Linked DNA regions of Methylocaldum szegediense. The protein of the gene in region 1 interacts with the protein of each later gene in a pairwise test. Links are inferred from orthologs where the notes say so. Each region holds a gene or a part of one and is shown in the gene's direction. Other genes may lie near its edges.

The links. The genes of interacting proteins can lie anywhere in the genome.
Region 2: the proteins of QEN43_RS00190 (region 1) and QEN43_RS19420 interact in binary tests that used the Escherichia coli proteins (3 or more experiments, as listed by UniProt). The link is inferred for Methylocaldum szegediense from one-to-one orthologs.

The regions. Positions count from the first base shown.
Region 1 is NZ_OX458333.1:25,418-30,471, reverse strand. What follows is about bases 1,937-4,891. They hold QEN43_RS00190 (IscS subfamily cysteine desulfurase), read left to right. Parts: upstream 1,937-2,785; coding sequence 2,786-3,997; downstream 3,998-4,891. Other genes in these bases: iscA (iron-sulfur cluster assembly protein IscA), read left to right, coding at 4,890-4,891; erpA (iron-sulfur cluster insertion protein ErpA), read left to right, coding at 4,469-4,861; iscU (Fe-S cluster assembly scaffold IscU), read left to right, coding at 4,034-4,453; QEN43_RS00195 (pyridine nucleotide-disulfide oxidoreductase), read right to left, coding at 1,937-2,256. Also shown: more of QEN43_RS00195, read right to left, coding at 1-1,936; more of iscA, read left to right, coding at 4,892-5,054. UniProt on the Escherichia coli protein: Master enzyme that delivers sulfur to a number of partners involved in Fe-S cluster assembly, tRNA modification or cofactor biosynthesis. Catalyzes the removal of elemental sulfur from cysteine to produce alanine.
Region 2 is NZ_OX458333.1:4,433,972-4,438,836, forward strand. What follows is about bases 962-3,918. They hold QEN43_RS19420 (sulfurtransferase TusA family protein), read left to right. Parts: upstream 962-2,303; coding sequence 2,304-2,534; downstream 2,535-3,918. Other genes in these bases: cysG (siroheme synthase CysG), read right to left, coding at 962-2,241; QEN43_RS19425 (histidinol-phosphatase), read right to left, coding at 2,513-3,232; QEN43_RS19430 (RNA pyrophosphohydrolase), read left to right, coding at 3,391-3,915. In the rest of the region: QEN43_RS19405 (SDR family oxidoreductase), read left to right, coding at 1-309; QEN43_RS19410 (bis(5'-nucleosyl)-tetraphosphatase), read left to right, coding at 397-828; more of cysG, read right to left, coding at 835-961; QEN43_RS19435 (type 2 periplasmic-binding domain-containing protein), read left to right, coding at 4,032-4,388; QEN43_RS19440 (TonB-dependent receptor), read left to right, coding at 4,385-4,865. UniProt on the Escherichia coli protein: Sulfur carrier protein involved in sulfur trafficking in the cell. Part of a sulfur-relay system required for 2-thiolation during synthesis of 2-thiouridine of the modified wobble base 5-methylaminomethyl-2-thiouridine (mnm(5)s(2)U) in tRNA.

The DNA.
Region 1 (5,054 bases):
CATGCCCTCGGCGAAGGCTAATCCTTCCTCCATCGCCTTAATGATCTCTTCATGGTTTTGGCGATAGGCCGGGGAATCGTTCATGCCCTTGCGATAAAACAGGGTGACGCCGCCCCATTGCCGGATGAGCGGCTCGAAATCGGGCGTCTCCCCGACAGCTTCGGCGCGCCAGCGCTCGGCACGAATCGCTCGACCGTGCTCCAGGAATTCGTCCAAGATGGCGAGCTCTTCGGCGTCGAAGCGCGAGCGCACCTTGGTTTCCCCATACCGCATGACGAGATGCTCGTAGCGATCCAGCGTTTTTTCCACTTGAACCGGGTAATACGCCAGGAGCTCCGTTACCGCGTCGATGGCGGTGAGCCCTCCCCCGATCACACCGGCCGGCAGTCGTACCTGGAGATTGGAGAGCGAGGACTGTTTCGCCGCCCCGGACAGCTGCAAGGCCATGAGAAAATCCGAGGCCTTGCGGATGCCACGCGCGAGATTGTTCTTGAGGCCGATCATCGTGGGCTTGCCGGCACCGCTGGCGATGGCGATATGATCGAAGCCCAGATCCCAAGCATCGTCGATGGACAATGTGCTGCCCAGCCGTACTCCGCCGTAGAGACTGAAGTTCCGGCGCCGGACCAGGGTCAGGTAAATCACCTTAAGAAAATTCTTGTCCCAACGCACGGTAATGCCGTACTCGGCGACGCCGCCGAAGCCCATCAGGATGCGCTCGTCGAGGTTCTCGTACAGCATGTGAAAATCGTCCACCGCCTCGGGAAGCCCGACGTCCTTTCCGGTCAGTTCTTCGGGCAGAGGCTCGATCTTCAGGGCGTCGATGGCCGCGACGCCGAAACCTTCGTTGAGGAGGTAGTGAGACAGCGTGTAACCGGCCGGTCCTAGCCCCACCACCAACACCTTCTTCCCGTTGTAAGGCAGGGCATAAGGTCGTTTCAGGTTCAGCGGGTTCCACCGGGTTAGGAGGCTGTAGATCTCGAAGCCGTACGGCATGAACAGCACATCGGTCAGGATATTGGTCTCCACCTGCGGGATGTTGACCGGCTCAGTGACCCGCTGGAACACACAGGCCTTCATGCATTCATTGCAGATGCGGTGGCCGGTGCCGGGAGCCATGGGATTGTCGGCCACAATCATGGCCAGGGCGGCGATATTGTCCCCCTGCCGTTTCAGGGTGAAGGCTTCCGAAATGCGTTCCTCCAAAGGACAGCCGATCTGGGTCACATCCAACGGATTGCGGCGGAACCCGCCATCCTTGGTACGCTGCCCTTTGGAGCAGTAATCGTTGTCGCGCTCGTGACAGATAACGCAGCGATCCACCTCGTAATGGACTTCGCGGCTGGAGGCGCGCGAATCGGTCAACTGGAACCCGTCGCGCCGGCGGCGTTTGTCGAGAGGACCGACCAGAACGTCGTAGCCATCACGCGGCTCCGCTCGGCATTCGACCAGATGCTCGTAATCGATGCGTTCCGGCTGCTTGAAGGAAACCCAATCGGCGACCTTCACGCGGATGGTCGGATGGTTGAGGGCGGCATAGGTCCAGCGTTCCACGACCTCGACTAGCGCCTCAACGAAGTCTCGCTGTTCCGATTCCGCCAAAGCCGCTGCAAAACGCATACGGGCGGAGTCGTCGGCTTCGAGGAACCGACGCAGCTCGGCAGCCTCGGCATCGGCGCCATTGGTGTCAGCTTCGCCCTTGGCTGTCGCCTGATAACGCTTCGCCAGTGTATCCAGTCGAACGGCTATCGTGGCGAGCCCCTGCTCGGGATCGAGAGCACGCTCATCCTCCGCGAGGCAGGTCCGCCTCAGGTCATTGATGGCGGCATCGAGTTCCGCGATGTCGAAAGTAGCCAAAGCCTGGGCGTCGAATTTCTGGGCGGCACGCTTAACTACCGTGTTCTTGTAGGCAAAAACGCTCTCGAATTCGCGGGCCGCGGCGTTCCGTTGAGCCTCGCGCTCAGCTTCCACGTTGAAAAGGCGCGCGACGAAACGGGCGAGATAAGGCGCCGTCTTGAGCAGCGCGTCGGCGACTGCAGTGGGAGCCAGCTTACCGTCCTCATCGTTGCGGCAGGCGTCATAGACCTGGTAAACCTCGGGCGCTTCCTCTGCCAAAGTTTGAACGAAAACCTCGTAAAGTGCCTTAAGGCTCGCCGGATCGTACAAATCCCGATAGCTGAAGCCGGGGATACCCAGCGTGAAGTCTCGCTGAGCGATGGGTTCGCCGACCGTGGCGCAACGCTGCGTAGGATTCATGACCGAATTTACCCCTTGATTCATGCGGAATTTGGCCCTTATCAAGCAGGAGACATGCCATCGGCCTCTTACCCGGCCAAACCACGGACGAACGAGCTTTTCGGCTGATCGCTCGAGCGCAGGCGCTTGTTACCTTTGTTACGAACTTAAGGCGACTCGAACATTTTTGTAGCGAACGTGACAAAAGCCAGAAGCCACTCTTCCCAAGGGCTGACCGCCACGGCCCCGGAACGAAAAGGCGCCTCGATTCCGGAGGCTAGCGGGCAGAACCGCCTTTCACGAACCGAAAAAGCTGGACCTCGAACATCGCGGCAAGTGTCTTGCATCGATCGATTGCGGGAGGGTTTGTAGAAAACCTGACAAAGCCGTACCTCGCCGTCGTCTACTTTTTTCTTTTTCGTTCAATCGCTTACACACTTCACCCCGCATTGGTACGGCCCTTGCTTGATCGGAGGTAAGCCGACAAGACCGACCGCTCGGAGTGAGCGGACCGTCTTTTGCCAGAGTGAACCCGGAGAAACCAATGTCCGTGAAACTACCGATTTATCTCGATTATTCGGCGACGACCCCGGTTGATCCGCGCGTGGCGGAGAAAATGATTCCCTTTCTGACCGAGGTGTTCGGCAATCCGGCCAGCCGCTCCCATAGCTTCGGCTGGGCTGCCGAAAAGGCCGTTGAAGAAGCCCGGGCCGAGGTCGCGAACCTGGTCAATGCCGATCCCAAAGAAATCGTCTGGACCTCCGGCGCGACCGAGTCGGACAACCTGGCGATCAAAGGCGCGGCCTATTTTTACCAGACCAAGGGGCGACATCTCATCACCGTCAAGACCGAACACAAGGCGGTGCTTGACACCATGCGGGAACTGGAAGCCCAGGGTTTCGAAGTCACCTACCTTGATCCCCTTCCCAACGGCCTCCTCGATCTGGATGCATTCCGTGCAGCAATCCGTCCTGACACGATTCTCGCCTCGGTGATGCACGTCAACAACGAGATCGGCGTGATTCAGGACATCGCCGCTATCGGCGCTATCTGCCGCGAGAAAGGCGTGATTTTCCATGTCGATGCCGCGCAATCCACCGGTAAGGTCGAAATCGACCTCTCCAAACTACCGGTCGACCTGATGTCGTTTTCCGCTCACAAGACTTACGGCCCCAAAGGCATCGGCGCCCTCTACGTGCGGCGCCAACCGCGCGTGCGGCTTAAGGCGATGATGCACGGTGGTGGCCATGAGCGCGGCTTGCGTTCCGGCACCTTGGCCACCCACCAGATTGTCGGCATGGGCGAAGCCTTCCGTTTGGCCCGCGAGGAAATGGCGGAGGAAACGAAACGCATCCGGAAACTCAGGGACAAGCTGCTCGCCGCCATCAAGGACATCGAAGAGGTTTATATCAACGGCGATCTTGAACAGAGGATTCCCCACAACCTCAACGTCAGCTTCAACTATGTCGAAGGCGAATCCTTGATGATGGCGCTGAAGGACATTGCCGTTTCGAGCGGTTCCGCCTGTACGTCCGCCAGCCTCGAACCTTCCTACGTTCTCCGCGCGCTGGGGCGCAGCGACGAGCTGGCGCACAGTTCCATCCGGTTCACGATCGGGCGCTACACCACCGAAGAAGAAATCGATTACGCGATCTCCCTGATCAAGGAAAAAGTCGACCGACTGCGCGACCTGTCTCCGTTGTGGGAGATGTACAAGGAAGGCATCGATCTCAACTCGGTTCAATGGGCCGCCGCGCATTGAGCGAACATCGTCAAACTTCACCAATTGGAGACCACCATGGCGTACAACGAAAAAGTCATCGATCACTACGAAAACCCCCGCAATGTCGGCTCCTTCGACAAGGATGAAAAAGGCGTAGGCACGGGCGTCGTCGGAGCACCCGCCTGCGGCGACGTGATGAAACTGCAGATCAAGGTCAATGACCAAGGCGTGATCGAAGACGCCAAGTTTAAGACCTACGGCTGCGGCTCGGCGATCGCCTCCAGTTCACTGGTAACCGAGTGGGTCAAGGGCAAGACTGTCGAGGAAGCGTTGGCCATCAAGAACACCGAGATCGCCGAGGCTCTTGCCCTGCCGCCGGTGAAAATCCATTGCTCGGTTCTCGCCGAGGATGCGATTAAGGCCGCCGTCAACGATTACCGGGCGAAGAGCCGAACCGCCGAGGCCGGCTACGACGTTTGCAAATCCGCCGCATGAAACGAGGAGAGTGTCATGAGTGCTGTGGTTGAGATTCAGGACCTAACCCCGCCCGCCCCTCCCCTTGTGTTCACCCATAAAGCGGCTGCCAAAGTCGCCGAGCTGATCGCCGAAGAAGGCAATCCGGACTTGAAACTCAGGGTCTACGTCTCCGGCGGCGGCTGTTCCGGCTTTCAGTACGGCTTCACCTTCGAGGAGGTCGTCGGCGATGACGACACCACGGTTGAGACCGACGGCGTGATCCTCATGGTCGACCCAGCCAGCCTGCAATATCTGGCCGGTGCCGAAATCGACTACCAGGAAGGATTGGAAGGATCGCGCTTCGTGATAAAGAACCCGAACGCCGCTTCGACGTGCAGCTGCGGCAGCTCGTTCTCGGTCGCCGCTTCCGGCTGCTCATCCCAGTAAATTTTCGACGACAAGGGGAGTTCCGATCATGGCAGTAACCTTGACCGAAAAAGCCGCGCGCCAGGTGCAGAAACACCTCGCCGCCCGCGGCACCGGTCTGGGGCTTAGGGTGGCCGTCAAGACCTCCGGGTGTTCCGGCCTCGCTTATGCCCTGGAGTTCGTCGATGAGCCCGCGCCGGAAGATCGCACTTTC
Region 2 (4,865 bases), 4.4 Mb from region 1 along the record:
GTGGAGCCGGGACCGATTTCGAGCCAATTTCGGGACAATGCCCTAGCCACCTTCAAGAACACCGTCGATGGTGAGGGAAGCGTGCATAGGGAGAAATATCAGGTGATGGAGGCGAGATTGGTGAATGAAGGGCCAGCCGTACCGTTCACACTCGGTCCTGAAGCGGTGCTCAAGGTCGTCGTTCATGCGCTTGAGGCGAAAAGGCCGAAGGTGCGTTATCGCGTCACCGTCCCAACACATGTGCTCGGATTGTTAAAACGAATTTTGCCGGATCAAGCGCTCGATCGGCTTTTACTAAGCATCAATTGAGCCCAGGGGACGTGTTGGTGTAGACCGACGCCTAACTCGAATTGGCACTGACTAAGATGATCATCGGTATAGCGGGGGTTGCGCAGCATGAAAACCTATATTTTGTCGGCGGGTGTGGTGATCGTGCGCAACCATCCCGATGGGCCGCGTTATCTCTTGCTTCGTGCGTTTAATTACTGGGATTTCCCTAAAGGTGTGGTGGAAGAGGGTGAAGACCCTTTGGATGCCGCGTTACGCGAGGTATGCGAGGAAACCTCGCTGACCGAGCTCGACTTCCGCTGGGGCAAGGGCTATCAGGAAACGCCGCCCTATGGTGCGGGTAAGATCGCCCGGTACTATGTGGCCGAGTCTCCAAGCGGTGACGTGTGTTTGCCTGTCAATCCCGTGCTTGGGCGTCCGGAACACGACGAGTTTCGGTGGGTTAGCTTCGAGGAAGGCGACAAGCTACTCGGGCCTCGTCTCAGGCCGATCTTGAACTGGGCGGATTGGCTCGTCACGCGTGAAAGGCACGACGGCTGAAGTCCGTCAAGCTTTGTCGAACGGTTCGAACCAGGCGAGTTTCTTGCGTAACCGGACGACGGTACCAATGATGAGCAGTGTTGGAGCTTTTACCTCAGATTGATTCACGAGGTCCGGCAGGGTTGCCAAAGTGCCGGTCAAGACCAGCTGAGATTGGGTGGTTCCTTGTTGGACAAGCGCAGCAGGAAGATCGGCCGGACAGCCATGTTGAATCAGGCGAGAACAGATTTCCGGCAAACCTTGAAGTCCCATGTAAAAGACCAAGGTTTGTCCCGGACGGGACAGTTGTTTCCAATCGACGTCGATCAGCCGGCCGTCTTTCATATGGCCGGTCAGGAACGTACAGGATTGGGCATGATCGCGGTGTGTCAGCGGAATGCCGGCATAGGCGGCGCAGCCGGAAGCGGCCGTGATTCCGGGGACCACCTGGAAAGCTATGCCTTCGTTCATTAAGGTTTCGATTTCCTCTCCACCTCGACCGAAAATAAATGGATCGCCGCCTTTTAGGCGCACGACGCGTTTTCCGGATTTGGCGAGGTCGGCGAGAAGTCGGTTGATTTCGGCTTGCGGGAGCGTGTGCTGGTTGCGCTGTTTGCCCGCGTAAATTTTTTCCGCATCGCGTCGAACGAGATCCAGGATTTCGGGTGACACCAGGCGATCGTAAACGACCACGTCGGCTTCCTGAATGAGACGCAACGCCCGTATCGTCAGTAAGTCAGGATCGCCCGGTCCGGCACCGACTAGATAAACCATGCCGACATTCCGATTTCGCTCGCCGGAGGCTTCGGCGACAAGCGCCTGTTCCAGGCGTTGGGCCGCCTCCTTGTCTCTTCCGGCGAAAACCAGTTCGGCGATCGTTCCGGAGAGGACGTTTTCCCAAAATCTGCGGCGAACTCGCGGGTCGTCGATTGCTTGTTTGACGCGTACACGGAAGTCTGCGGCGAGCTTGGCCAGGCGCCCGTAAGCCGGCGGTATCCAGGATTCGAGACGCATGCGCAGAATGCGAGCCAGTACAGGGGCGGCGCCCCCCGAGGATACGGCCGCAACGACCGGGGAACGGTCGATCACGGCGGGAAAGATGAACGTGCAAAGGGCAGGTTGGTCGACCACGTTCACGGGTATGTTGTGCGTCTTTGCGGCCTCGGCGATCTTGGCATTCAAATCAGCATCGTCGGTTGCGGCAACGACCAGCTTGAACCGGCACACGTCCTCAGGGTGAAACGCCTTGTCGATGAGGGTTATGCGTCCCGAGTCTCGAAGCTTCAGGACCGAATCATGAATTTGCGGAGCCTGCACGCTGACCAGCCCGCCGGCCTGAAGCAGGGTCTCGGCCTTGCGAGCAGCTACCGGTCCGCCGCCGACGATCAGACAGGGTTCATTCTTCAGATTGAGGAATATGGGCAAATAATCCATATCTTTCGGTTTTGCTAAAATGGGCGCGGTCTCGTAGGAATTCCAATAGGCTTTGGTAAACCATGCAAGCTGATCTTGAAATAGACACCTCGGGGCTGATGTGTCCTTTGCCGTTGCTACGCTTAAAAAAGGCGTTGCAAACGATGGATGCCGGACAGGTGGTTAGAGTGCTAGCAACCGATCCGGCTTCCGTGATCGACTTCGGTGTCTTTCTGGAACAGGCCGGACATCAAATGCTGGAACATAAGAAGGACGAAAGCGGGGTTTTCTGTTACTTGATCCGCAAGGTATGACGGGACTTTGCTAATCGCCTGGCATGCTCTTCCGGACATTTTCCGTTGCGAAGAGTGATCACCGGCCACTTCTTCTGTTCTGCGTAGGCTTTGAGTGTTTCATCGGGGTCCACTGCGACCGGAAAACCTACGAGCGAGAGCAAGGGCAGATCGTTGTGGGAATCGCTGTAAAACCAACTGTCCGCCAAATCATGATCGTGCTCCGCTAGCCATTCGTGCAAGCGGTGTACCTTACCTTCCCGAAAACACGGGGTGCCCACGAATCGCCCAGTGTACCTGCCGTTTTCAAATTCCGGTGTGGTCGCAAGGAGGTGTTCGATGCCGTAAAGTCGGGCGATCGGTTCCGTCACGAAGCGATTGGTGGCGGTGATAATGATCGGGGTGTCGCCGGCGCGACGGTGTTTTTCGATAAGTGCCACGGCTGCGGGCAGTAATAAAGGTCTGATCTTCTCTTCAATAAACTGGGTACGCCACCGCCAAAGCGCATCGACCGGATTAGCGGCCAGGGGTCTCAAAGCGAACTCCAGAAACTGAACGATATCCAGCGTGCCGTTCTTGTAGTCTTCGTAAAACCGGGCGTTAGCCTCCTCGTAACGCTCTCGATCCACGATTCCCTTCTCGATCAAGAACTGCCCCCATAAGTAGTCGCTGTCGCCGCCTATTAGAGTGTTATCAAGGTCAAATATTGCCAGACTCACGCGTTTCCTTTAAATTCGATTCGGATGTTTTGAAGCCAAACAAGGATCAGCTCACGGCCGCAGAGTCGCGGCGACTCAACGACGACGCGCGGATTGTAAGCCCGATCCAACGGGCTAGCATTATATCATCGAGGTAATAGTAGGATTTTAATCGAACCATGATCGACGCGGATGGTTATCGCCTAAACGTGGGTATCGTTTTGTGCAATCAGGATGGCCGCGTGTTTTGGGCAAGACGGGTCGGCATGCGTTCCTGGCAGTTTCCTCAAGGCGGTATAAAATTAAATGAAGCTCCGGAAGCTGCGATGTACCGGGAGTTGTACGAAGAAGTTGGACTGAGACGGCAGGACGTTCAGCTGATCGGACGAACCCGAGATTGGTTGCGTTACGAGCTTCCGGAGCGATATATCCGAAAACATTCGTTTCCGCTCTGCATAGGGCAAAAACAGCTCTGGTATATCCTGCGTTTGTCAAGCGAGGAGTCGAGGATTCGTTTGGATTGCAGCGAACGACCGGAGTTTGACGCGTGGTGTTGGGTTGATTATTGGTATCCGGTGAGCGACGTAGTGTATTTCAAACGGCAAGTCTATCGCCAGGCATTAACAGAATTGGGAAATTATCTGACGCCTAAAACGGTTTCAACCTGCCCTCCTGATTCGTCGGCCGCTGGGCGAAAAACCTAGCGTCACGCGTGAATTTCCTATTTTTCCTATCTACGCGCCGTTATCCATTTCTGGCGCGGCTCCTTATTGTCACTTTTTTGTTCATTACCTCCGAACCGGCGGCTTCACAGTCCGTTGTGGTACATCCGGACGCTCCGGTTTCGGAACTCAGCCGGCAGGAAGCCAGGGCACTGTTCACGATGTCGCAGCGCTCATGGTCGGACGGCAGCCCGGTAGTCGTTTTCGTTCTCCCCGACAGCAGCCCAATCCACAAAGAGTTCTGCAAAAAGCACTTGGGGATGTTTGCACACCAGCTCAGGCAAACCTGGGATCGCAAAGTGTTTTCCGGTACCGGGCAAGCGCCGGAGCTAGTGTCGACAATCAAGGAAATGCGTGCACTGATTTCGAAAACACCCGGAGCGATTGGTTATCTGCCGGAATCTGAAATTGACGATAGTGTACGCTCGATCACTATTCGTGAAGGCGCCCGATGATAAGTTTATTCTGCTGCAAGAGAATCCGGTTTTCGGTTGTTTTGCTCGTTTTTTATAGTTGCCACGAATCGTTCGCCGATTGGAAAGATACTTTCCAATACCATGGTTTTATTAGCCAAAATTTTGTTTTGACTTCCGAAAATAATTTTTACGGAGACAGTGAAGACGGAAGCTTTGATTTTACAGAAGCTGGAGTCAATGTTTCATTGCGCCCACTGAGCCGCTTGGGTTTGGCAGCACAAGTGCTATACCGCCGTGCTGGCGAGTTGGAAGATGAAGAAGTCCGGTTAGACTACGGTGTGCTTGATTTTACTGCTTTGGAGAAGGCTAATACTCGCGCGGGGCTACGTTTGGGGCGTGTGAAAAACCCGCTCGGATTATACAATGAGACCCGAGACGTAGCTTTTACTCGTCCCTCTATTTTCTTACCGCAAAGTATTTACTTTGATCGCACTCGTAACTTTGCTTTATCAATGG